Regions from separate parts of the Virgibacillus sp. CM-4 genome, predicted to be linked through region 2. Evidence: riboswitches for the same ligand, from Rfam matches in the RefSeq annotation. Region 2 holds a riboswitch; each other region holds the start of a gene.
What was found. Region 2 has a riboswitch for thiamine pyrophosphate ahead of M948_RS28230 (lipoate--protein ligase family protein). Riboswitches for the same ligand answer to the same signal wherever they lie in the genome.

Region 1 (8,333 bases), on a different contig from region 2:
CCGATAACAACGTGCTCACCAATGCTAACGTTATTTTCTATAACAACATTATTTCCAAACTGCGAGCTCTCTGGAATAGAAGCCAAACAAAAACCTCCTCAAGTTATACTATTATTGTAGTATACATTTAATTTTTTCAATTAATTGGTTTGTTCTTTGTTGAACGCTATGATGCTTACGTACAAATCGGTACCCCTGTTCGGCAATTTGTTCACGTTCCGTTTGATGACTTAAGAAATATGCCGCTTTTTGCTCAAAATCATGCTCATCTATTGGTACAAAATGAATCCCTGGTATAAATCCAATATCCTCTAGCTCATTAAACGTAGGAGCCAGTAGCAATGTTTTACAAGCAAGAGCCTCAAAATATTTGATTACAGGATAATGAAGTTTTGATGGACAAGTAAAAAGTATCTTTGATCTGTTTATTTCCTTGGCATAATTCTTACCAATCATCTTCTCTTGTTGTTCTTCCTCATTAAAATGATGGTACCCTGGATGTGGATGATACACGAAATCTGCCCTTCCTTGATAGGTATTGATAATACGTTGTCTTAATGGATAAAGCTCATTTACCGCCCCAATCATTAATAAATTGATATCTTTTTTTAATCTGTAGTCCTTACATAATTCTATATTAACGAAATGTGGAAACCATTCCATTTTATTTTGAAATTCCGGATATACCTCCAAACATTTATCACGAACGACTGGAAACAAATAATCAATGTTGTTTTTCTGTATATAATTCCTTCGAAGACTTACAAAACGATGAACATCATTTATAAATAGTCCAGTAGGGATATCCACATGTGCAAGCCCCTTTATTATTGGCTTCATTTGCCGATCGATATCATTGAGAATCAATATAAAATCCGGACGCACATCAAGTTGTTTCAGGATATAATCAATATGTCCTGATTTTCTCCACAGCATGACGTGAACAAGACGAGATAGTTCCTGCTCTAAGTAGAAGTAATTTCTATTAATCATCTGTGAAGTGTCTTCAGCGATTAATAATAGACGAATCATATTGCCACCTCCCTTCTTAATTGAACAGGTCAAAGGCCAATTTTATTTATTTGTGTTATGTCAGTCTATCTCGCTTACAAGCTCATGCATACGATATAGAACAAGGAGTCATCAGAGTGAGGAGATTTATTATGAGAGTTGGTGTAATTGGCACAGGAAAGATGGGAGAAAATCATATTCGAACATATTTATCCATGCATGAACACTGCCAACTAGTTGGTATTTTTGATAAAGATGAACAAAGGGCAAATGATATGGCGAACAAATATAATGTGAGACAATTTCAATCGATGGATAACCTTCTCCAACAAGTTGATGCAATAAGTATAGCTGTACCAACTGAATACCATTACCCAATTGGCTTAACCTGTATTAAGCACAACGTGCACATCCTAATGGAAAAACCAATAACTAGTACGGTTGTTCAGGCAAACGATTTGGTCAAAAAAGCGAAAAAGGCGGGAATAAAGCTTCAAGTCGGTCATATTGAACTATTTAATCCAATAATTCAATTACTGATAAAGGAATTAACAGATGAAAAGATCATTGGAATGGAATTTCATCGAATGAATCCATATCATCACCGTATTAAAAATGTAGATGTAGTAGCTGATTTAATGATCCATGACCTTTATATCCTACAAGCTATTCTTCAAGATACCATTGACGACTTTCATGCTTTTGGTAAAATCATTGAAAACACCCCAAAACACGCGGTTGTTATTGCTACATCTGTTAAAGACATTATTGTACAATTAACCGCCAGCTTTAAATCGAAAAGAAAAATAAGGTCTATCCAGATTTTAACCGAAGACGCTCTATTTGATGTCGACATCATTCAAAAGCAATTAAAAATCGTACGATCAGGCATAACAAGCATAACTGTGATTGATGATGAGATCGAACCGCTCCACTTACAGTTAATGGATTTTATACGTTGCATCCAAAACAACGATCAACCAAAAGTCTCGGGCGAAGATGGGATAAAAGCACTTCAGCTTACCAACCAAATCGGTAATGCAATAAGTAAGTTGAATTAAGTATTGTCAGCGTACACTTGGAAGTGTACGCTTATCATTTCATCGTATGACTTTTGGAATAAACTTATGAAAAAACAATATAAAAAATACCCTGAACTTTATATCAGGGTATTTTTTATTTTATTTAAGCTGCTACAGGGAAACGAACGAAGTTAATTGCGTCTAACGATATATAGATTTTCACATTATCACCGTATCCGCTGCTTACATCAATTACTAATACCAATTCCGCAGTCACTGTTGAAAGAATTCCTTCTATTAAGTTGTTATCTGTAGCTACCTCAACAGTAGAACCCAATTGCGTTGCAAGTTCAGCTGCAAATGCATCTTCAAACATTTATAATCCTCCTTTATAGTTCACTGACAAATTCAATCTTATCGATTCGGACAAGTGCTTGTGACCCGGTATTCTCAATTACAACAACATAATCATCTCTTACTGCTAGCAATGTCCCTGTTACCATTCCAAAAGGAGTGGTTAGTTCTACTTGTTCATTAACTAAACCTAAAAGTACATCTCGGATTGTAGTAGGCGTGTCAGGTGTACCCCCATTATCTCCTGTGTCTCCAGTACTGCCGGTACCACCTAGGTCAAGCCCAACATCTACACCAATTCCTGGTAAATTTAGAGATACATCTGAATTTATGCCACTGCTATTAGCTAGGTTCTGGGACAATTGATTTAGCAGCTCTAGTAGACTACGCTGTCCATTTGTTAGTGCCAATGATATTCATCCTTTCTATAATATATTTCTATTCAATATATGTACCACAATAGCCATTAGTAAGGGCATTTATTTCATGGAGCGATAATTCCACCTTTATCCTATAGATTCATATAACCCATAAATAGACTAGTATCTTAGCACGATTACATCTTGTGAGAATATACTATATAAAAAGCTTTGCTGGAGGTGGAAGAATTGAGTAAAAACAATCAAAATAATAATGCTTCAAGCCATATTGTCGATTTTCTTTTAGATGCAACATTAAAAAAGCACGGTGTTACGTTAGATAAAACGAAAGTAAGTGAAACAGATAAAGAAACACTTAGAGATATGGTTAGCAAGCTAAGGAAAGATGTGGATGGCGTAATGAAAAGTAATAATGAGGAAGATGAAACAAAATAAATAATAGACAAATAGATCAATTTTTAAAACCCCCTATATTCAAAGTTAAATCTAAATCCCGGTAAACCAACAAAAATTACCGGGATTTCCTTTTGTCTTTTAAAAAACAATTATTTCTCCAATAAATAGGTAGTTTATCTTGGTACAATCACCCTTCCTATTTCAATTTTGAGACATAAGATATTCTAAACGAGAAGAAGGAGGAAATAATACTATGTCAAGATCAAAAGCGTTTGAGAAGTCTTGCTGTGAAGATTGCGGCAGAACAATAGATAGGAGAAGACGTGGTCGTCATGAAAATGTTTGTGACAGCTGTAGTAATGTACGTCCAAGTTATGATTCTTGCAATGATTCATGTCATGATTCATGTCATAATTCTTGTAATGATTCCCGAGGAGAAGATAGAAAATGGAGAGCCTTAGACACATCGATGTGCCATCCATTTGATGATTCTACCGTAGATCAAGAAGCAAGCGGTGAATTGAAGAATGTTCAACAATCTATTGAATCCATTATTATCAAAGATTCTTGTGATGTAAATGTGACATCATCTGACATTCAAGCTGCACTTAATGTACAGGTAGCGCTACAGGTTGCCATTGCTATTGTAATTAGTATCTCTATTGCAGATGGAAATCAAGCAGACGACGTAACACAAGACCTATTTGCTAAACTAAAATCCAGCCAAGTGAATAAACAGCAAGTATTTATTGAAAATTCTCGTGGCGTAGAAGTATCTACTTCCGATACAGATATCGCGATCAACGTTCAAGTGTTGCTTCAAATCTTGATTGCACTAGTTGTTAGATTAGATATTCTATAATTTTCAACCTACAAAATAACCTATTAAATAATCATAAACGAAAAGGCCATTTTCTTGTGCGAAATGGCCTTTTCATTTACTTAAAAACCTTTAGATATCCGTACGTATATAAGGGTTATAAAGTATAAGTTTAATCAATCGTTTGCTTAAACTAGCTTTTATGGTTCGTAGTTTTATTAATTGCTCATTCGGTTTATGAATGACAAACATGATTTGATTTGTTATGCTAATAATAAAGCTTAGTGAAGTGAAACATAACTAAATATTCGTAGACTACTAGGGGTGCCCATGGCGTGGGCTGAGAGGAAGCAGTTGAGCTTCTGACTCTTACAGACCTGATCTGGTTAATACCAGCGGAGGGAAGTAGTAGGCATAGCGTCTTTCTATTTCATAAACCGAAGCCAGGTCCCCAAAGGATCTGGCTTTTTCATAGTCGTAAAAACAAACAGAGAACATTTACTAAGCTTAAATATATAACAAGAAGGAGCTCATTTATGAATCCATGAGAAAAACCTATTTACTAACATACATGGCTGTATTTATAGCGATTGGTACGTTAGGAGCCCAATTTCTTTGGTTTCCTGCTGGAATTGCTAAGGCTTACCCTGTGCAGCATGCTGTAAATGTCATAGCTGCCATTACATTAGGACCTGGCCCAGCTGTAGTGATTGCTTTCATAATCGGTTTATTACGAAACATGATCGGTCTAGGTACACTGTTAGCATTCCCTGGTGCGATGATTGGTGCTTTCCTAGCAGGAATGCTTTATCGTTGGGTAGGTAAAAAAATAGCTGCTGTCTTTGGAGAAATTATCGGCACAGGAATCATCGGTTCTCTCTTTGCTGTCCCTTTCGCCAAACTATTTATGAATAGTGGTACAGGTGCACTATTTTTTATGCCATCCTTCTTGGCAAGCAGTATATCTGGAGCATTTATTGGTTGGATCATCTTATTAAAAGTAAAACAAGAACATATTATTCGTTTACAAGGAAACTACTAGGGGCGCCATGTTGCTGAGATAAGGAACGCTTCCTTTGTCCCTTTGAACCTGATCTGGCTAATACCAGCGCAGGAAAGTAGTGAGGAAATTAACATAACACTCCTCTATTTATCTACTTTAATTCCTCTAGTAGCGTCCCATAATAAAGGAGGCTAAATGATGTGTTTCACAGATCATTTAAGACAAGAAAATAATGATATCTTTGCGCTCATTTTTGAACATCCATTTGTTCAAGGCGTCGGAAATGGAACGATCCCCGATAAAGCCCTTGCTCATTATATTAAAGCGGATTTCGAATATTTGAATGCATTTATGCAAATTTATGGGATAGCCTTAGCAAAGTCTAAAAAGCGAGAAGATATTGCCTATTTCTTTGACCAAATAAACTTTGTATTAAATGATGAAATCCACCCCCACCGAAATTTTTGTGATCATATTGGGGTTAAGTATGAAGATTTACAAGGACACCCTCTTCCACCAACAGCAGACCATTATATAAAACATATGATGTACCATGCCCAAATGGGGACATCCGGTGAAATACTCGGAGCACTACTTCCATGCCCATGGACGTATTTAGAAATAGGGAAAGAATTGATGAAGCAATTCCACCCAACAAGAGATCATCCATTTTATGACTGGATTAGCTTTTATGCAAGTGATGAGGTAGAGAAAACAACAACTGAAATGAGAAGCCGGCTCGATATATTAGCAGCCAATGCATCAAAATCAGAACAAGATCTAATTAGCGAAGCTTTTCGAAAAAGCTGCCAGTTGGAACTTAAATTCTGGGAGATGGCTTACACCTGTGAAGAATGGCCGGGAGAAAAGAAGGTGACCAATCAATGAGTATACCTCCAAGTGTACTAACTATCGCGGGAACGGATCCTAGTGGAGGTGCAGGAATACAGGCAGACCTTAAGACATTTCAAGAATTGAAGGTTTATGGGATGTCTGTCATTACTTCTGTGGTTGCTCAAAACACAACTGGAGTCCAAAACATCCATCACTTACCAACAGGGATGTTACATGATCAATTACAATCTGTATTAACCGATATGCCAGTTCATGCGATAAAAACAGGAATGATTGCTAACCGAGATATGATGGAAGTAATTGCTGATGCAATACCAAAAACAAATGCACCTTACGTAATTGATCCTGTTATGGTAGCAACAAGCGGTGATCCTCTGATTGATGAAGAGGCAAGGGGGTTTCTTAAAGAACAATTATTACCAATAGCAACGTTGGTTACCCCAAATATTCCCGAAGCGGAATTTATTATAGGAAATTCCATCAATAGCCTAGCGGATATGAAAGAAGCAGCCATATCAATTGTCCATACGTATGGACCAAAAGCAGCTCTTATCAAAGGGGGCCATTTACAGGGGAAAGCAATTGACTTTTTGTATGATGGATCACAACTTCATACATTTGCTGCGGACCGATTTGATACGAAGAACACCCATGGAACTGGTTGTACTTATTCAGCAGCAATTACTGCAAACTTAAGCAATGGGCTTCATTTAATCGAAGCTGTTCAAATGGCAAAGCACTATGTGACCGAAGCAATAAAGCATTCCTTTCCATTAGGAACAGGTAACGGTCCTACCAATCACTGGGCTATAAGAGAAGAAAGGGTGAAATAATGAAGGATTCGATCATTCAAGAGGTTAGAGCAACTACTCCACTAATCCATAACCTCACAAATGAAGTTGTCATGAACTTTTCAGCTAACGGGTTGCTGGCTTTTGGGGGAGCCCCAGTTATGGCAAAAGCAAAGGAAGAAGTTGAAGAGATGGCAGCGGCGGCTGATGGAGTATTGATCAATATTGGAACAACGTCATTAACGGAGCTGGAAGCAATGAAGCTCGCTGGTAAAGCGGCCAATAAGAAAGGGATACCTGTTGTGCTAGACCCAGTCGGAGTTGGGGCTACTTCGTTTAGGCAAGACGGAGTTCGTCAATTATTACAGGCTGTTTCATTTACAGCAATTAAGGGAAATGCTGGAGAAATGGCACAACTTGTTGATATCCCATGGGAAACAAAAGGTGTGGAATCTGTTGGTGATGGAAATGTTGAAGAAATTGCAGCTAAAGTAGCCAAATTGTACCAAACAACTGCTATTATTACAGGAAAAACAGACGTCATTTGTAGTAATGAAAAGATGATTCATAATACAACAGGTCATGCCTGGTTAGAAAAAATTACTGGTGCAGGCTGCTTATTAGGCTCCATTCTAACAGCTTGTTTAACAACAAATTATTCCATTGAAGAACAAGCACTTACTGCTGTACAATTCTATGGACTAGCAGCAGAACATGCTGCAGCACAATCATATGTCTACGGTCCAGGAAGCTTCCTGCCAGCATTTATTGATGCACTATCTTTGAAATCAGAGCAATTGGAAAGGAGCTAATCAGGAATTGGAAGTAAGACAAGCATTAAGAAAATATTTTATTATGGGAAGCCAAAACTGTAATGGCGACCCTAAGGAAATCCTTAAACAAGCAGCGAATGCTGGAATAACCGCATTTCAATATCGGGAAAAAGGAAACGGCGCATTACAGGGATTTCAAAGATATTTATTAGGCAAACAATTACGGGATATATGCAAACAATACCAAATTCCTTTCTTCGTTAATGATGACGAAGAATTAGCAGAAATATTAGATGCCGACGGTATACATGTAGGTCAAGATGATAAACCGGCAGCAGAGCTGCGACGCCGCTTTCCAAACAAGTGGATTGGGCTTTCGATATCTAATCAGGCAGAGCTTAACAATAGTCCAATCGATTCCATTGATTACTTGGGGGTTGGACCAATATTCTCTACAACTACAAAAGAGGATGCTAAAGTTGCTGTTGGTACCCAATGGGTAAAAGAAGTTAAACATGCCTATCCCCATATCCCCATCGTCGGAATCGGAGGAATCTCTGTTGATAATGCTGCATCTGTGATGGAGGCTGGAGCAGATGGGGTTTCAATCATCTCAGCTATTACAAATGCGAAATATATAGACCAAGCCGTATCGCAATTATAGAGCCCTCTATAGAAGAAAAGTAACAGCTTTTATGAATAATAAAGAAGCTAGAACATTATGAGAATAAGGACCTCTAAATTCGAATATTCGATAACCGCAATTCGAAATAGGGCATGCTTTCTACGGGGATGACCAGGTTAAATTGGAAAAGCAAAAACCGCTTATCCAAATTGAGCTGATGGATGGATCCCGTTCGAATCATGCCTATTTCTATTGCTATGATGGATGAATAAAGTTACCCATTATCCAATGTTTTGGAACTGG
Region 2 (8,333 bases):
AAGAAAAATCTTCTAAATCCTCTTCTTTTGAGGATGACTGCTCGATAGAATTACGGACATTTTCTCTAAACACATCATTTGTCCATGGACGTCGTGCAAGACCCACCACTGCAAATTCCTCACCAATCTTACCATTTTTATATAGCCGGTAAATGGAAGGGAATAATTTTCGCTTAGATAAGTCTCCTGTTGCTCCAAAGATAACAATAATTGCATTTGGTTTATCTGTACTCATGAATACCCTCTCCATTTTCTATTTACGAATTAGCTTATGAGCTAAATGTAAGTTATTATAATACAACCTATCTTATAAGGAAAAAATCCTAAAATCAACTATTCCGGACGGAGCCAACCCCAAGTTTTTTTAATGATCTGGTTAGCAACCTCTGAAAACATGAGTCCGATAGCAATCGCACCGGCAAGCAGCATTACCTTAGTTGAAAGTTGTACGGCTGTAAAATAATCATTCTCAACAAAATGTCTCATAGCATCATACGCAATCCCTCCGGGTACAAGAGGAATAATGCCAGATACGTTAAAAATAATAATTGGTGTCTTATATAGTCTTGCGCATAGGTGACTAAGTATTGCTACAAGCATCGATCCAAAGATCGTAGCTGGAACAGCATCTATACCTTGATCAACTAAAATATAATAAAGAATCCAGCCAAACATACCAACCATCCCGCATTGGATTAAGGCTTGACGTGGTGCATTAAATAGGACACCAAAACCGCTAGCCGCAATAAAACTAGTAACTAGTTGGGCGATAATCATACATATCAGCTCCTACATCTATATGATTGCAAATACAACAGCAACACCTGCACCAATTGCAAATGCTGTGAGAATTGCCTCTACACCTTTGGAAACACCAGCTACCAAATGTCCAGCCATCAAATCACGAACTGCATTGGTAATATGCAGACCAGGAACAAGAGGCATGACCGCACCAATAATTATTTTATCCATCTGTATACCAAATCCAATGTGAATGGCGATTCCTGAAGCTATTGCAATCATAAAGGAAGCAAAGAATTCAGCAATAAACCGAATTTCAACTACTTTTTCAAACCAAATCATTGCAAAAAAACCAATACCGCCTGCAAAGAAGGAGGGTAAAAAATCTGGCCATGCTCCACCAAACATAATCGTAAAGCTTCCACTAACGAAGGCAGCAGCAATCATTTGTATCCAATAAGGAAAAGATTCACTTGCATGCTGAATACCTTTCAGGTGCAGGAGAGCTTCCTTTGGTTCAATCGTTTGTGCAGAGATTTGCCGAGAGATATGATTTACTTCGGCGATCTTATGTAAGTCTGTTGAACGATTAGAAATCCTCCGGAAATAGGTTGCTTCTCCTTCCGTAGAAAATTGAATTCCAGTTGGAGTAGCATAACTTTCAGCCTTTTTAAATCCATAAGAAGCGGCGATCCTGTTCATGGTATCTTCTACGCGATACGTTTCAGCACCGCTTTGTAACATGATTTTCCCAGCTAATAAACATACTTTCGCTACAGATACATCATCTTGTTGCATGAAATCCCCCCTATATGGAAGATGTCTTTACTCAATGATAGCCCAATCGGGGACGTGTAAGGAGCAAAGAATATCTAACTCTTGCTTCCGTTTATCTGTATAGCTGCTAATCTGACGTAATTCCTTATCGACAATGGCAGGGTGTGTCATTACTTCGATACTTTTGGCATTTGTCTGCTTCAGCCGTGTAAAAATGTCAGCAGAAACTCCATCCCCATAAAAGTCTAACCAAATTTGTTCCGTCAATAAAATATCTTGTTCTGCAGCTAAGTTATCTGTTATACGTACGGGCACTTGGTATTCTTTTGCCAGTGAAATGATTAACTGTTGTAGCGGTTCCCATCCATGTACATGATGGTGACTATCGATATGGTGTAGAGAGAGACCAGTAGCTAAAAAAGCTTCAATTTGTGCACGCCATTCTTTCTCAACTGCCTGCAAGTTTGGCGCTTCCATGTGTCGATACCTGCTTGAATATTTAAACCGGTTATTTTCACAAACCAATTCCGGTACGGAACTTAAAGGTTTCCCCCATGTTAAGACAAGATGAATGCCGACATGTAATGTATCATTCTCTTTAGCACGTGCGACAGCATAATTCACTGCTTTCCCATTCATCATTAAGGTTGTTGAAGTGACAACTCCATTTTGATGGGCCATTATAATTCCGTCTGTTACGCCCTTGGTTAATCCGAAATCATCGGCATTGAATAAGACATGCATCATAAATATCCCCCTACATTCTAAAATTATAGATTATTTTCAAATGGATAATTACGTTCAATTACAAAATTTGTTTTATCCCCTCTAAAGAAAGCACGTGAATACTCTACTTTCTCTCCTTTTTCGTTTTCTGCAACGGTTTCAATATAAAAGCAAGGCGCACCTTGTTCACAATTTAGATGGCTGGAAGCTCTTTCATCTGCTAACGTAATTTCTACATGTTCAATCGTTTTGGCTATATGTACTTGAAACTCTTCTTTTAAAGCAGCATATAGCGATGATTCTGCTTGCGTTTTTGTGATGCCTGGAGCAACATTCCACGGAATATAGGAAATCTCATATTGCGTTGGTTCCATATTTGCCTTTCTCACACGTTCCACGCGCTGAATAGGATCGTTTAAAGAAACGTCTAAGGAATGCTCGATATATTCATTTGCAGGAATAACTTGTATATCTAATACAGTTATCTCAGCTTCTTTGCCTTGAATAGCAACTTGATCACTGTAGCGTTTTACCGTTTGCGAAAGCGTTTGTTTCACTTTTTGATCTGCTACAAATGTACCTCGTCCTTGGTGGCGATTTAAATACCCTTCTAGTGTTAGTTGATTTAGAGCAGTTCGGATGGTTGTTCTGCTCACTCCAAAATCTTCACATAACTCTAATTCGGTAGGTATTTTCTCTCCTTTCTTATATTTGTTTGTTTTAATACGATTCAACAATTCTTCCTTAATATAAGCATGTAATGATTGATTCTTTTCCATTTGCACACTTCCTTACTCGATCCTAGTTTGGATATATATTAACGCTAAAATTAAAGACATAAAAAAGCAATAATTCACTTAATTAAAGTGTACAAGATTACACATATAATGACAATATTTTATAAATGTTATTACAATAAGAAACATATTTCTTGAAATGTATGGACTTTAAATAATTTGTATGATACATTTTAGATGAACAACAAAATACAACGATACACTATTATAAAAGCGGTTTCAAAAAACATCAAAGGAGTTAAAGGAAATGACATTAAAACTTGTAGTAGTAGGTGGAGGGTCTAGTTACACACCTGAAATAATTGAAGGAATTATTCGGCGCTATGACTCATTTCCCGTTACAGACATTGTACTTGTAGATGTTGAAGCGGGGAAAGAGAAACTAGAAATAATTGGACGATTAGCATTACGAATGATAGAGAAATCAAATAAAGCAATTCATCTAACATGGACCTTAAATCGCCGGCAAGCACTTGAAAATGCGGACTTTGTTTCTACTCAAATACGAGTGGGTGGGTTAGAAGCCAGATCAAAAGACGAACGTATTCCATTAAGCCATGGGTTTATTGGGCAAGAAACAAACGGAGCTGGAGGTATCTTCAAAGCATTTCGTACTATCCCAGTCCTTTTAGAATTAGCGAAAGACGTGCATGACATTTGTCCGAATGCATGGATAATTAATTTCACAAACCCTGCTGGAATTGTTACAGAAGCTTTATTAAAACACTCTCCGCATAAGAAGGTTATCGGTGTATGCAATATCCCATTTAATATGCGACATTCGACTGCAGAAATTTTAAATGTAAAGCCAGATGAAGTGAGTATTGAATTTATTGGCATGAATCATTTTGTATTTGGTAGTAAGGTCCTTGTTAATGGAGAAGATCGAACGAATGAAGTATTAGAAAAAGTGACCCACGACCTTGACTATTCACCAGCAAATATTGTTAATTTAGGCTGGACCAAGACGTTTATAGAAGCTACGGGTCTACTTCCGAATCCATATCATCAATATTATTTTCAAACGGCGGATGTTCTAAAAAAAGACTTGAAAGCGTTTAAAGAAAATGGCACACGAGCCGAGGTAGTTCAGGATTTGGAAGGATCTCTTTTTGAGATTTATAAAAACCCGTCGTTATATGAGAAGCCAAAGGAACTTGAAGAACGTGGTGGAGCTTTTTATAGCGATGTAGCATGTAGTTTAATGGACTCCATTTATAATAATAAACAGGATATTCAGACGGTAAACACATGGAACCATGGAGCAATACCCGATTTGCCAGAAGATGCTGTTATTGAAGTTAATTGCATTATTACTAAAAATGGACCAAAACCAATTGCTGTTGGGCATTTACCACTTTCGGTTAAAGGTCATATTTATCAAATGAAGGCCTTTGAGGAACTAGTTATTCAAGCAAGTATCACTGGGAACTACAACGATGCATACACAGCAATGGTGATGAATCCATTACTTGCTGATGAAAAGAGAAGCAAGGATGTGCTGGATGAGTTATTGGAAGCACATCAAGCATATTTGCCACAATTTAATTCAAGGGGGATTTAAGATGAACAGTAAATTTATGCAAAAGTTCATTGAAATTGCTGGACGTATTGGATCACAGCGACATCTAGTAGCTGTCCGAGACGGGTTCGTTGCGATCATGCCATTAATTATCGTTGGGTCACTTGCTATTTTAATTAATAATTTTCCGCCATTTGGCAACTTTAATTTTGTTGAATGGATGAATGGAATCTTTGGTGATGGCAATTGGCAAACAGTCGGGGGGAGTATTTGGAACGGTACTTTTGCTATATTAGGTCTTTTAGTATCCTTTTCTATAGCTTATAATTTAGCTAAGTCTTATGACGTAGATGGGCTATCTGCTGGTCTCATATCAGCTGCCGGTTTTATTATGCTAGTCCCTTGGACAGAGGATGGCGCTGGTTTAACCGCAGCATGGTTAGGTACGCAAGGACTATTTGTTGGAATTATTATAGCGCTTCTTGTCACAGAACTTTTCAGAATATTGATAAATTCGAATTTGACTATTAAAATGCCAGAAGGTGTTCCAGACGGGGTTACACGCTCCTTCAAAGCATTAGTACCTGCGGTGATCATTTTAATTATTCTAGGTTTTTTCCAGGCATTAATGAATGTGTTCGCAGAGCAAAGTATTTTTGAAGTTATCTTTAATGCAATTCAAGAACCGTTACAAGGTTTGGGGAATACTTTGCCCGCAGCAATGGTTGTATCCTTTCTTAATCACTTATTATGGTTCTTTGGTTTACATGGGACGAATATTATTGGATCAGTAATTGAACCGGTCTACTTGCCACTGATTGAACAAAATCTCGATTTATTTAAGAGCGGTATGTCAGCATTTGACGTACCTAATATTGTAACAAAACCATTCTTAGATTCATTTGTTTTTATGGGTGGATCAGGAACGACCATTGCATTGTTAATTGCAGTCTTTATTGTAATACGTAGAGAGAGAAACCATCCATATCGACAAGTTGCAAAGTTATCAGCGCCAGCAGGGCTATTTAACATTAATGAACCGGTTATTTTTGGACTACCAATTGTATTAAACCCTGTGATGTTAATTCCATTTATATTGATTCCTGTAACATTGACGATTACATCCTATATTGCATTAGCTACTGGTATAGTGCCAAGAACAGTGGCAATTCTTCCATGGACAACACCGCCAATTTTAAGTGGTTATCTAGTAACAGGCGGTAGCTGGCGTGGAATTGGGCTTCAAGTATTTAATTTAGTGCTGGCTGTTATCATGTATATTCCATTCATTTTAGCAGGTGCAAGAACCTTAAAGAGAAATAAGGGGGAATAACCATGACTACAAAAGAAGATGTACAGATGCTATCCTTTTCGATTATACTTCATGCTGGAAATGCAAGGTCATCTGCAATGGAAGCTATTTCTTTAGCAAAATCTTATCAATTTGCTGAAGCACGACAAAAAATAGCAGAGGCGGATGAAGAATTTACAGAAGCTCATCATATTCAAACGAAATTTTTACAGGAAGAAGCAGAAGGGAACCAAACAGAGGTTTCCGTCATTCTAATACATGCACAGGACCATCTAATGACCGCCATGACAGTAAAAGATTTAGCTAGTGAAATGATTGATATGTATGAAAAGATGCAAATCCTAGAGGAGGGAAACAAATGAAGATTATTTTAGTTTGTTCTGCGGGGATGTCGACTTCCATGCTTGTAAAAAAAATGAAACAATCAGCTGACGATAGAAATATAATGGCCGAGATTAATGCGGTAGCAGAATCACAATTAAAGAACGAGCTGGATGATCTTGATGTTGTATTAATTGGTCCACAAGTCCGTTATTTAGAAAAGAAGATTAGAGAGCAGTTGGAACCAAAAGGAATCGCTGTTGATGTAATTGATCAAATAGCTTATGGCATGATCCAAGGAGATAAGGTTTTAGATCAAGCCATCGCTTTAAAGAAATAGAAGAATAATAGAAATGAAGTTGTACGAAAAAAATTGCGCCTTTACAATTTATGGCAAGCTTGTTAAGCTGATTTTGTTGGTAAATTAAAACTAAATGGAATCTTTTCAACACTAGGGGAGCTATGTAAAGTAGCTGAGAAGAGCGTAGGAATCGTTTTGACCCTTCGTACCCGAACAGGATAATGCCTGCGTGGGAAAGTGTGGTCAATAGGGATACTTTATTGACTGCATTCACGACGAATGCAGTCTTTTTTATGAGGAAGTATCATGGTTTTCTTTCATACATGTGCACCTCCGGTTAGGCCTTTGTTGAAAAGATTCTTCTTATGGGAGGCGATTTTCGTGCAAGAAAAATGGGGATTTTTAGAAAATGTACCTCATGATGCTGCCATTAACATGGCATTAGATGAGGCATTACTTAATTGGCATCATGAAGGAAAAATACCGCCTACATTACGTTTTTATCAATGGATAGCCCCCACGCTTTCAATTGGTCATTTTCAAAAAGTAGACGGAAAAATCGATGTAGAAGGTATTCAAAACCATCAATGTCAATTTGTGCGGAGAATGACTGGGGGCAGTGCAGTTCTGCATGATGATGAACTAACGTATAGTATTGTAATATCTGAACAACATCCGGCAATTGCTTCATCGATTCGTCAAGCGTACTATGATTTGTCAAAAGGCATACTACGAGGCTATCAAAATTTAAACATTCCAGTTGATTATGCCGAATCGTTTTCAAAAGAACGGAGTAGTATTTGTTTTGAGAGACCCGCATTCTATGAAATGGTTGCAGATGGCAAAAAGATATCTGGTAATGCACAGACAAGAAAAAAAGGAGTATTGCTCCAACATGGTTCGATTCCGATATCGATGAATGTAGATATGTTATTCGATCTTTTTTTATTTCCTTCTGAACGTGTCAAGGAGAGAAAAAAACAGGCATTTTGGAAAAAAGCTACGACGATTAATCAGGTAACGCAAAGGAAACATTCCTATGAAACGGTTAAAACAGCTTTTTTAGAAGGATTCGGAGAGGGATTGAATATTGAACTTGAACCTTTTACATTAACAAAAAGCCAATGGAATGAAGTATACGATCTAGCAGAACGAAAATATACAGATAATACAATCAAAGGAGTTGTATCCCATGCCTAAAGATCAAACATATATACGAAAGCCGGAGTGGTTAAAAACAAAAATAAACACGAATAAATCCTACAGAGGATTAAAGAAATTAATGCGCGAAAATCGCCTGAATACAGTGTGTGAAGAAGCACGCTGCCCAAATATACATGAGTGTTGGAGTGAACGTAAAACTGCGACGTTTATGATCTTAGGAGATACATGTACAAGAGGATGCCGCTTTTGTGCTGTAAAAACTGGATTACCAAATGAATTAGATTGGGGAGAGCCAGAAAGGGTGGCTAATTCGGTTACCGTTATGGGGCTACGGCATGTTGTAGTTACAGCAGTGGCACGTGATGATTTAAATGATGGGGGAGCGGCTGTATTTGCTGAGACGGTACGAGCAATTCGAAGAAAAAACCCAGGATGTACGATTGAAATTCTACCATCAGATATGAAAGGGGACTACGAGAGTCTATATACATTGATGGATAGTGCACCAGATATTTTTAATCATAATATTGAAACGGTACGCAGGCTAACAAAACGTGTAAGAGCTAGAGCGATGTATGATCGGTCTCTTCAATTATTGGAACGCGTGAAGGAAATCGCTCCTAAAACACCGACCAAATCTAGTATTATGGTTGGTTTGGGTGAGGAGAAAGC
Region 3 (8,333 bases), on a different contig from region 2:
ACAAGAATTGGAAAGTGAATTGACGGACTTAGCAGATATTGTAAGCCAGTATAATCCCGATAAGGAAAGCGTGGATACCAAAAGATTAAGGATATTGGTTAATAATTTAGAAAAGGTGAATAAAAAGTTTAGAGAAGCATCCGCATTTATAAGCTGTTTAAGTGCTCAAAATGTAAAAGATGAGCAGGCAAGTTTATTAGTTAGTAAACGAAGTGAATTAAAAGCTAAATTTGAAGCAATTCAAACCAGTTTTAATCAAAAGTTAGTTCAGATTCCTGAAGATACATGGCAGAACGCACGCAACCAGGATGATTTAAATGACTTGGAATTTGTACTAAATGAATTTAGAGAACAAGCAAAGGGATTACTCCCGATAGAACAGGAAGCATTAATAAATGATCTAGCAGTTGATGGCTATCATGCTTGGGATCAAATGTATCAAGCTATTGTTGGTAAGATGGAAGTTCGGCTTAAGGAAGAGGAGACTACGAAATCTTACTCTATTGGACAGGCTTCCAATAAATTAGCTAATCCAAATCGTGACTTTCGAAAGCATGTATTTAATCAATTGAATAGGGCGTGGAAGACTAATGAACATTTATTTAGTCAGACGCTCAATCATTTAGCTGGTTTCCGGTTACAGAAATACACACATCGAAACTGGGATGATGTACTTAGGGAACCACTTGAACTAAATCGTATGAAGAAAAAAACACTTGATGCGATGTGGACCGCTATTAATAACAATAAGCACCATTTTGTTACATATTTAAATAAAAAGGCAGAACGTTTAGATTTAAAAAAATTAAGCATCTATGATATTAATGCTCCAATTAATAGAGAAGTAAAAACATTTAGTTATCAAGAGGGAGCAGACTTTATTATTAAACATTTCCATCGTTTCAGCCCGAAGATGGCCGCCTTTGCCCGCATGACTTTTGATAACCGTTGGATTGAAGCGGAAGACCGGCCTGATAAGCGGCCAGGTGGGTTTTGCACCAGTTTTCCAGAGAGCGGTCAGACAAGAATATTCATGACTTATTCTGGTACGTCTTCGAATATTGCAACACTCGCCCATGAGCTTGGACATGCGTATCATCAACATGTGATGAACGATGTGAATGGACTAAACCAACGTTACGCAATGAATGTTGCCGAAACAGCATCAACATTTGCTGAAATGATTGTTGCAGATGCTTCGGTGACATATGCGCAGTCAACGGATGAGAAAAAGGGCTTGTTAGAAGATAAAATCCAGCGCAGTATTGCGTTTTTTATGAATATTCATGCGCGATTTTTGTTCGAAAAGCGTTTCTATGAAGAGAGAAAGCAAGGTATGGTTTCTGTTAACAGGTTGAATAAACTGATGGTGGACGCTCAAAAGGAAGCCTACTGTGATGTACTAGAAGAATATGATGAGAACTTCTGGGCTTCTAAACTGCACTTCCATATGACAGGTGTCCCGTTTTATAATTTCCCTTACACATTTGGATATTTATTCAGCCTTGGAATTTATGCAATAGCACAGAAAAGTGATGATTTTGAGGATGAATATATCAAACTTTTACGTGATACAGGCAGGATGGAAGTCGAAGATCTCGCTTATAAACATTTACAAGTTGATCTAACTACTACCGCTTTTTGGGAAGATGCGATTCAACTTTGTATTAATGATGTATACGAATATCTCTCGATTTAATTTTAGTTGTAATCGATGGATAAGTCAGGTACAATACTCTTAGAAACAATAACAGAAAAAGCAAAATGTAAAAGCCTGCAGGGGGAGCCGATCGGCTGAGAGTGAACATATACATTGTTCTTACCCTTCGAACCTGTTAGTTAGTACTAGCGTAGGGATGGTGGCTTTTTTGATGGAATAAAAGCAATGTGAGCGGAATCCCCATCAGGAAGTCTTCCCCTTGGCATTGCTTTTTTTGTTGTTATTTATACCTTGTTGACATTGGCCAACAAGAAAATAACCGCTTTAAAAAGGGGAGAAAAGAAATGAAACGTACATTATTTTTAGTAGAGGTAGCAATTTTTGCAGCTTTTGCATTGTTGTTAGACCTAATACCATTTTTATCATTTAAAATTTGGGCTCAGGGTGGGTCTATCTCATTTGCGATGATTCCTATTTTTATCGTTGCTTTTCGCTGGGGATTAAAAGGCGGCTTGCTAGCAGGGTTTTTATGGGGAGTGCTTCAGGTTGCTGTAGGAACAGGGTATATACTGCATCCGTTACAAGGATTTATTGATTATGCCATTGCCTTTACAGTATTAGGGTTTGCAGGTGTATTTTCAGGAAAAATAAAACAAACTGTACAAGAAGGAAATAGCAAACAGTATCTTTTGTATATCTCGCTAGGTGTATTTATAGGATCTGCTTTGCGCTTTATCGCTCATTTTATTGCAGGTGTTGTCTTTTTTGAATCAGCTGTCCAAGGGATGAATGTATGGATATACTCCTTCTTATATAATGGTTCGTATATTCTACCTAGTTTTGTTTTAAGTGCTATACTTGTTTTCTTTTTATTTCATAAGCAACCTAGAACGCTGCTTCGATTGACAACTTAGTATAAACGACCTGCTCACATAATAATGAGCAAGAAAAAATAGACAACCAATGGGGTTGTCTATTTTTGTAGATAGCTATCTACATTTTCATTATTTGTAACCATTAATAGAACCTTACCTTCATCCATATCCTCTTCATAATTTTCGGCTTCAGCCTGTGAGAAACCTATTTCAGTTAATTTTGTTCGAAGCTCGTCCCCTTTTTTGCTAAAGAAATTACCGACAGCATGGCCAATATCCATTTCTTTGATGCCGATCGTATTTGCATCTGCGCTCCCAGCTAAACGATTGGTACGATCATCATCATGAGATAGAATATATACATCATCTTTATGAATTCCTTTGTCTTTTAGTACTTGAATATCGGCCTTTAATTTTTCATCATTTGTATATTCTTTAATAAATGGTTTCATATTAAAAAACCTCCTTTTTGTCTTCAATATTATGTATTCCCATTATGATAAGAACTAAACATGTACGCTTTGCATAGGCTATAGCACATTCAACAGAGAGGAAGCGATAGATGTGGAGCTTTCGATTTCCCATATATTATATGGTCTATTTACGCTTGCTATTATTATCACTATGATTCTGCGAAAAGGTATTGTATTACCAACGTTACTCGGTACGTTCATTATCGCCTGGGTTTATAAAGGAAGTATTATAGATGGTTTTACAGCTATTTTCAAAGCGAATCTAGTGGCAGCCCAAGAATTGTTTAGTATCTTTTTAATTATTACTTTCATGTTGGCACTATTACATTCGTTAAGGGATTTAGGAGCAGATAAACGTATGATCCAACCGATCCAAAAAATGATGATTAATGGGCATGTATCTTTTTTTGTCCTTGTTGGGATTACTTACTTAATTTCTTTGTTTTTTTGGCCAACACCAGCGGTTCCATTAATTTGTGCTTTACTTGTTCCTGCGGCTATCCAATCCGGTCTCCCTGCGATAACTGCGGCAGTCGCTATAGCTATTGCGGGCCAAGGCATGGCTCTATCCTCTGATTATATCGTTCAGGTAGCTCCTAATCTCTCTGCTACTTCGGCCGGTGTGGATACGGCACAAGTTGCAGATAAGTCTTTAATCCTTTCCCTTATAACGGGTTTTATTGCTTTAGGCATTGCTTATGTAATGTATCGTAAAATGATTCGAAAAAAAGGGGACCCTCGCAATCAACAAGAACTTGAAAACATGCAATTAACACAGGATTCCTCCCAACGAGATTACAGGCTACAGTTTTGGAGTAGACTTTTTGCAATATTAGTTCCTTTAGCGTTAGCAAGTGTCGTAATCTACATGGTATATGAAAAATTGCTATCTGGCAGAATGACTGGTTTGGAAGGTGGAGATGGTGCTGCTTTTGTAGGTGGGGTAGCCGTTATCCTTCTTTTGTTATCAACGATCGCTTTTCGTAAACAACATGCACTAGATTACATTACTACACACATTACGGATGGTTTTGTATTTGCTTTTAAAGCAATGGGCCCAGTAATTCCTATTGCAGGATTTTTCTTTTTAGGAAGTTCCGATTTTTCTGCTGACATTATAGGAGTTAAGGAAAATCCGCCAGCATTTTTATTTGACCTTGTTCAATCAACACAATCGATATTACCGCAAAGTGCCTTATTAGCAGCACTAAGTATTTTAATTATAGGTATTATTACTGGATTAGATGGTTCTGGTTTTTCGGGGTTGCCTTTAACAGGGGCATTAGCTGCTTCCTTACAAAACAGTTCCATTGATGTTACAACGCTTGCTGCTATAGGCCAAATGGGTTCTATCTGGACTGGAGGGGGAACATTGGTGGCATGGTCCTCTTTAATTGCAATTGCAGGTTTTTGTGGCGTGTCCGTGATGGAACTTGTTCGTAAGAATTTTATACCAGTGATGGTTGGGTTAATAGTGGCTACCATTGTCGCGGTATTTATTTTATAAAGTTCAGTCGTATCCGTTTTGAGTGTTCCTTTTAATGAGTGTAAAGCGCTGTTTCCTTTCTGAATAAAGCATGAAATAGGGATTACCTCCATTTTTCATAGAGATAATCCCTTTTTCATGGTTCTGAATTTGTGATTTAATACTAAAAAAGTACTAAAATGAAGCGTTTACACATAGCGTTAAACAAGGACGTCCATATTTTGGACTGGTTTAATTCTATTTGGGGGAGGGATACTATGCCCGGAATTTTGGTTGCCTTCATAGGGATGTTGGTTTTCGCTTTAGGTTATCGTTATTATTCTCGTTTTGTAGCAGAAAAAATTTTTCGATTAGACCCTAATTACGTTACACCAGCGCACCGTTATAAGGATGGAATTGATTTTGTTCCTACAAATAAATTCGTGTTATGGGGGCATCATTTTACTTCAGTTGCAGGGGCTGCACCGATTCTTGGACCAGCTATTGCGGTTTATTGGGGGTGGTTGCCAGCATTTTTATGGGTGATTTTGGGAACCGTATTTGCTGCAGGAGTTCATGATTTCGGTACGCTTGTTTTATCTGTTCGAAACAAAGGTCAGTCAGTTGGTACATTAGCGCACCGATTAGTCGGTCAACGAGCAAAGATTTTGTTTTTATTTATTATTTTAATTCTTGTGCTCATGGTAAATGCAGTATTTGCATGGGTCATTTCCAATTTGTTTATTTCTTATCCAGCCAGTGTGTTACCAGTGTTCATTCAAATACCACTTGCTATTTGGATAGGATATGCAGTTTACAAACGAAATAAGAAAATGCTTCTACCTTCTATATTAGCATTAGCTATCATGTACTTAACTGCAGTAGTAGCTAGCAAAGTCGATTTCTTACAAATCGATCTTGTGCAGTATATGGGTGGAGAAGGTGGAAGTGGATTATTTGGACTAGGAGCAGTATCGACTGCATTTTTAATTTGGATCGTCATTTTAATGGTCTATGTGTATATTGCATCTACATTGCCGGTTTGGAAATTGTTACAGCCAAGGGATTTTATTAATTCGCATCAGCTTGTAGTTGGTCTGGGAATCCTGTATTTAGGCCTGTTATTCACTAACCCTGAAATGACAGCACCGATAACAAATGAAAATCCGGATACTCCTTGGTTACCATTATTATTTATCACTATTGCTTGTGGAGCTATTTCCGGTTTTCATGGCCTTGTATCCTCAGGAACGTCATCTAAACAACTAAATAAAGAAACGGATGCTAGGTTTGTAGGATATGCTGGTGCGGTTGGGGAAGGGGTTCTTGCATTAGTATCCATTATTGCGGTTGCTACGTTCTTTACTAGTACGGATGAGTTTATGGCAACTTATGCTAGTTTTTCTGATGCGAATGCGGTTGGCCTTGGAACATTTGTAGAAGGAGCTGCAGGTCTAGCTGGCGGATTAGCCATCCCACCAGATATAGCAGTTACGATCGTATCTATTATTGTAGTTAGTTTTGCAGCAACCACGTTAGATACGTCTGTTAGATTGATGCGTTATATTATCGCGGAGTTAGGTATTGAATATCGTCTTCCTGCCTTAACGAAGACACATGTCGCTACAACCATAGCCGTCGTATCGAGTGCAGCTTTAGTATTACTCCCTGAAGGACCAAAAGGCTTTGGCTCAGGTGGATATCAGTTATGGCCATTATTCGGAACAGCCAATCAATTGCTAGCGGTTATCAGTTTAATGCTGATTGCGGTTTGGTTAAAACGATTAGGTAGGAATTATGCAGTGGTAATTATTCCAATGGTATTTGTTATGTTCATGACGCTGTACGCAATGATTCAACAAGTTTTATTTGAATGGTCATGGATGGGAAGTGCACCAAATACGTTGTTATTTATCTTTGGCGCAATTATTTTGATCTTCGCTTTATGGATTATTATTACTGCTTTCTCTGTTTTAACTAAAAAGGAGGAGAATTCGCTCGAAATTTAAAAGGGATCACTACGATCCCTTTTCTTTTTTCAAGGAGGAGAATATACATGCTTGATCAGATGAAGAAGATCCTTCAGTTGTATGAAGAGATGTTGGAAATACCGCATCGTCAGGAAATTGCACGTGAATTAAGAAATGAGGACGATGTGTTTTTATTATTATTATACTCAGAAATGGTCGGTATTCCTAACCCAGTTTTTTATTATACATTAGAACTGTATCCATTTATGTTAGAGAAATTCCACGATTGGCATTTACGTATGGGAATGGAAAAATCACCCTTATCAGGTATTCGATGCTGTTAATATGACATGAAAGGAGATTTGTATGAACGATCTAACAAAGAAAATCCTATTTGTTGGCGGGAAAGGGGGAGTAGGTAAATCTACTACCGCAGCGGCCATTGCATGGAATGCCGCAAAAGCTGGTAGAAAAACATTACTTGTTTCTACTGACCCCGCACATAATATAGGAGATATATTCGATCAAAAGATAGGCGGCAATATTAAACATGTCAATCTACAATTATATGCAATTGAGATTGATCCTGATCTGGAAACAACGACATATATTGACGGAGTAAAGGAAAACATAAAAAATTTTGTTCATACAGGAATGGTTGAAGAGGTGAACCGGCAGCTAGATACTGCCAAAGCATCTCCGGGAGCAGATGAAGCTGCATTATTTGATAAACTAATTTCCATTATTATACATGAAAATGTACATTTTGATCAATTAGTTATTGACACTGCTCCAACCGGACATACGGTTCGTCTTCTAACGCTCCCAGAATTGATGGGAGTATGGATGGAAGGGTTAATAAAGCGTCGCCAAAAGACCAACCAAGACTATAGTCAGTTATTAAATGATGGAAATCCTGTGGAGGATCCTATTTTTGATGTGTTAAAAGAAAGGCAAGATCGATTCGCAAAAGCAAGAGCATTGTTATTAGATCAAAGCATCACAGGATATATTTTTGTCCTAAATCCTGAACGATTATCCATCGCAGAAACGGAAAAAGCAATCCAATTACTTGAGAAGTATCATTTATATGTACAAACATTAATTATTAATAAAGTGTTACCAGAACAGATAGATGGAGAGTTTCTATTACAGCGAAGCATTTATGAGGAAAAGTATGTTGATTTAATTCATCATACATTTTCAAAACAACAAAAAATTTTTATTCCATTATATCCGCATGATATTATAGATATGAAGCAATTAGAGAAATTTGGTGCATTCCAAAGTATGTAATAGCATAGAAGGGAAGGGAGAAATAAATGAAAGCATTTGTACATGGGAACGGTATATTGGAAGTTAAAGATATGAATGAGCCTACTCCAAACGAGAATGAAGTTGTCGTTTCATTGAAAATGGCAGGGTTAAATCGTCGTGATTTAGCAATTCCTGGACGTCGTAAGGGTGCGACAGAGGATTTAATATTAGGGTCAGATGGTGCAGGGATAATTGAAAGTGTAGGGGAGAATGTAGACAATGTTCAGGTAGGTGAGGAAGTTATCATTAATCCAGCCTTGCGTTGGGAAGATAATCGTGATGCACCACCTGAGCGTTTTGACATTTTAGGAATGCCTGATCATGGTACATTTGCTGAAAAAATTTCCATTGATAAGCGGCAAGTAGAGAAAAAGCCGGAACATTTGAGTTGGGATGAAGCTGGGGTACTTGCACTATCAGGATTAACAGCGTTCCGTGCCTTATTCACGAAAGGACAAATAAAAGCAGGAGAAACGGTATTTATTCCAGGAGCAGGGAGTGGTGTATCTACTTTCCTAGTGGCGTTTGCGAAAAATATTGGTGCAAAAGTTATTGTATCGTCAAGAAGTCACG

Region 1: linked by a shared signal. The riboswitch ahead of thiW (energy coupling factor transporter S component ThiW) and the one ahead of M948_RS28230 (lipoate--protein ligase family protein) in region 2 are both predicted to bind thiamine pyrophosphate.
Region 3: linked by a shared signal. The riboswitch ahead of thiT (energy-coupled thiamine transporter ThiT) and the one ahead of M948_RS28230 (lipoate--protein ligase family protein) in region 2 are both predicted to bind thiamine pyrophosphate.

What each region holds. Positions count from the first base shown of each region.
Region 1 is NZ_AUQA01000001.1:204,029-212,361, forward strand. Features, by position in the region: gene M948_RS23525 (acyltransferase) at 1-86, opposite strand, end outside; gene M948_RS23530 (glycosyltransferase) at 112-1,032, opposite strand; gene M948_RS23535 (Gfo/Idh/MocA family protein) at 1,164-2,072, shown strand; gene M948_RS23540 (hypothetical protein) at 2,197-2,409, opposite strand; gene M948_RS23545 (DUF2642 domain-containing protein) at 2,423-2,797, opposite strand; gene M948_RS23550 (hypothetical protein) at 2,996-3,202, shown strand; gene M948_RS43085 (hypothetical protein) at 3,487-3,624, shown strand; gene M948_RS43090 (spore coat protein) at 3,633-4,025, shown strand; TPP riboswitch at 4,294-4,404, shown strand; gene thiW (energy coupling factor transporter S component ThiW) at 4,528-5,025, shown strand; TPP riboswitch at 5,014-5,117, shown strand; gene tenA (thiaminase II) at 5,185-5,874, shown strand; gene thiD (bifunctional hydroxymethylpyrimidine kinase/phosphomethylpyrimidine kinase) at 5,871-6,674, shown strand; gene thiM (hydroxyethylthiazole kinase) at 6,674-7,444, shown strand; gene thiE (thiamine phosphate synthase) at 7,488-8,069, shown strand.
Region 2 is NZ_AUQA01000002.1:1,007,844-1,016,176, reverse strand. Features, by position in the region: gene zwf (glucose-6-phosphate dehydrogenase) at 1-235, opposite strand, end outside; gene M948_RS28270 (threonine/serine exporter family protein) at 334-777, opposite strand; gene M948_RS28265 (threonine/serine exporter family protein) at 796-1,539, opposite strand; gene chbG (chitin disaccharide deacetylase) at 1,567-2,265, opposite strand; gene M948_RS28255 (GntR family transcriptional regulator) at 2,289-3,023, opposite strand; gene M948_RS28250 (6-phospho-beta-glucosidase) at 3,289-4,605, shown strand; gene M948_RS28245 (PTS sugar transporter subunit IIC) at 4,607-5,896, shown strand; gene M948_RS28240 (PTS lactose/cellobiose transporter subunit IIA) at 5,899-6,237, shown strand; gene M948_RS28235 (PTS sugar transporter subunit IIB) at 6,234-6,536, shown strand; TPP riboswitch at 6,640-6,750, shown strand; gene M948_RS28230 (lipoate--protein ligase family protein) at 6,879-7,697, shown strand; gene lipA (lipoyl synthase) at 7,690-8,333, shown strand, end outside.
Region 3 is NZ_AUQA01000006.1:912,619-920,951, reverse strand. Features, by position in the region: gene M948_RS37960 (M3 family oligoendopeptidase) at 1-1,699, shown strand, start outside; TPP riboswitch at 1,770-1,874, shown strand; gene thiT (energy-coupled thiamine transporter ThiT) at 2,005-2,574, shown strand; gene M948_RS37950 (general stress protein) at 2,634-2,987, opposite strand; gene M948_RS37945 (membrane protein) at 3,100-4,515, shown strand; gene M948_RS37940 (carbon starvation CstA family protein) at 4,752-6,482, shown strand; gene M948_RS37935 (cory-CC-star protein) at 6,530-6,787, shown strand; gene M948_RS37930 (ArsA family ATPase) at 6,810-7,739, shown strand; gene M948_RS37925 (zinc-binding dehydrogenase) at 7,766-8,333, shown strand, end outside.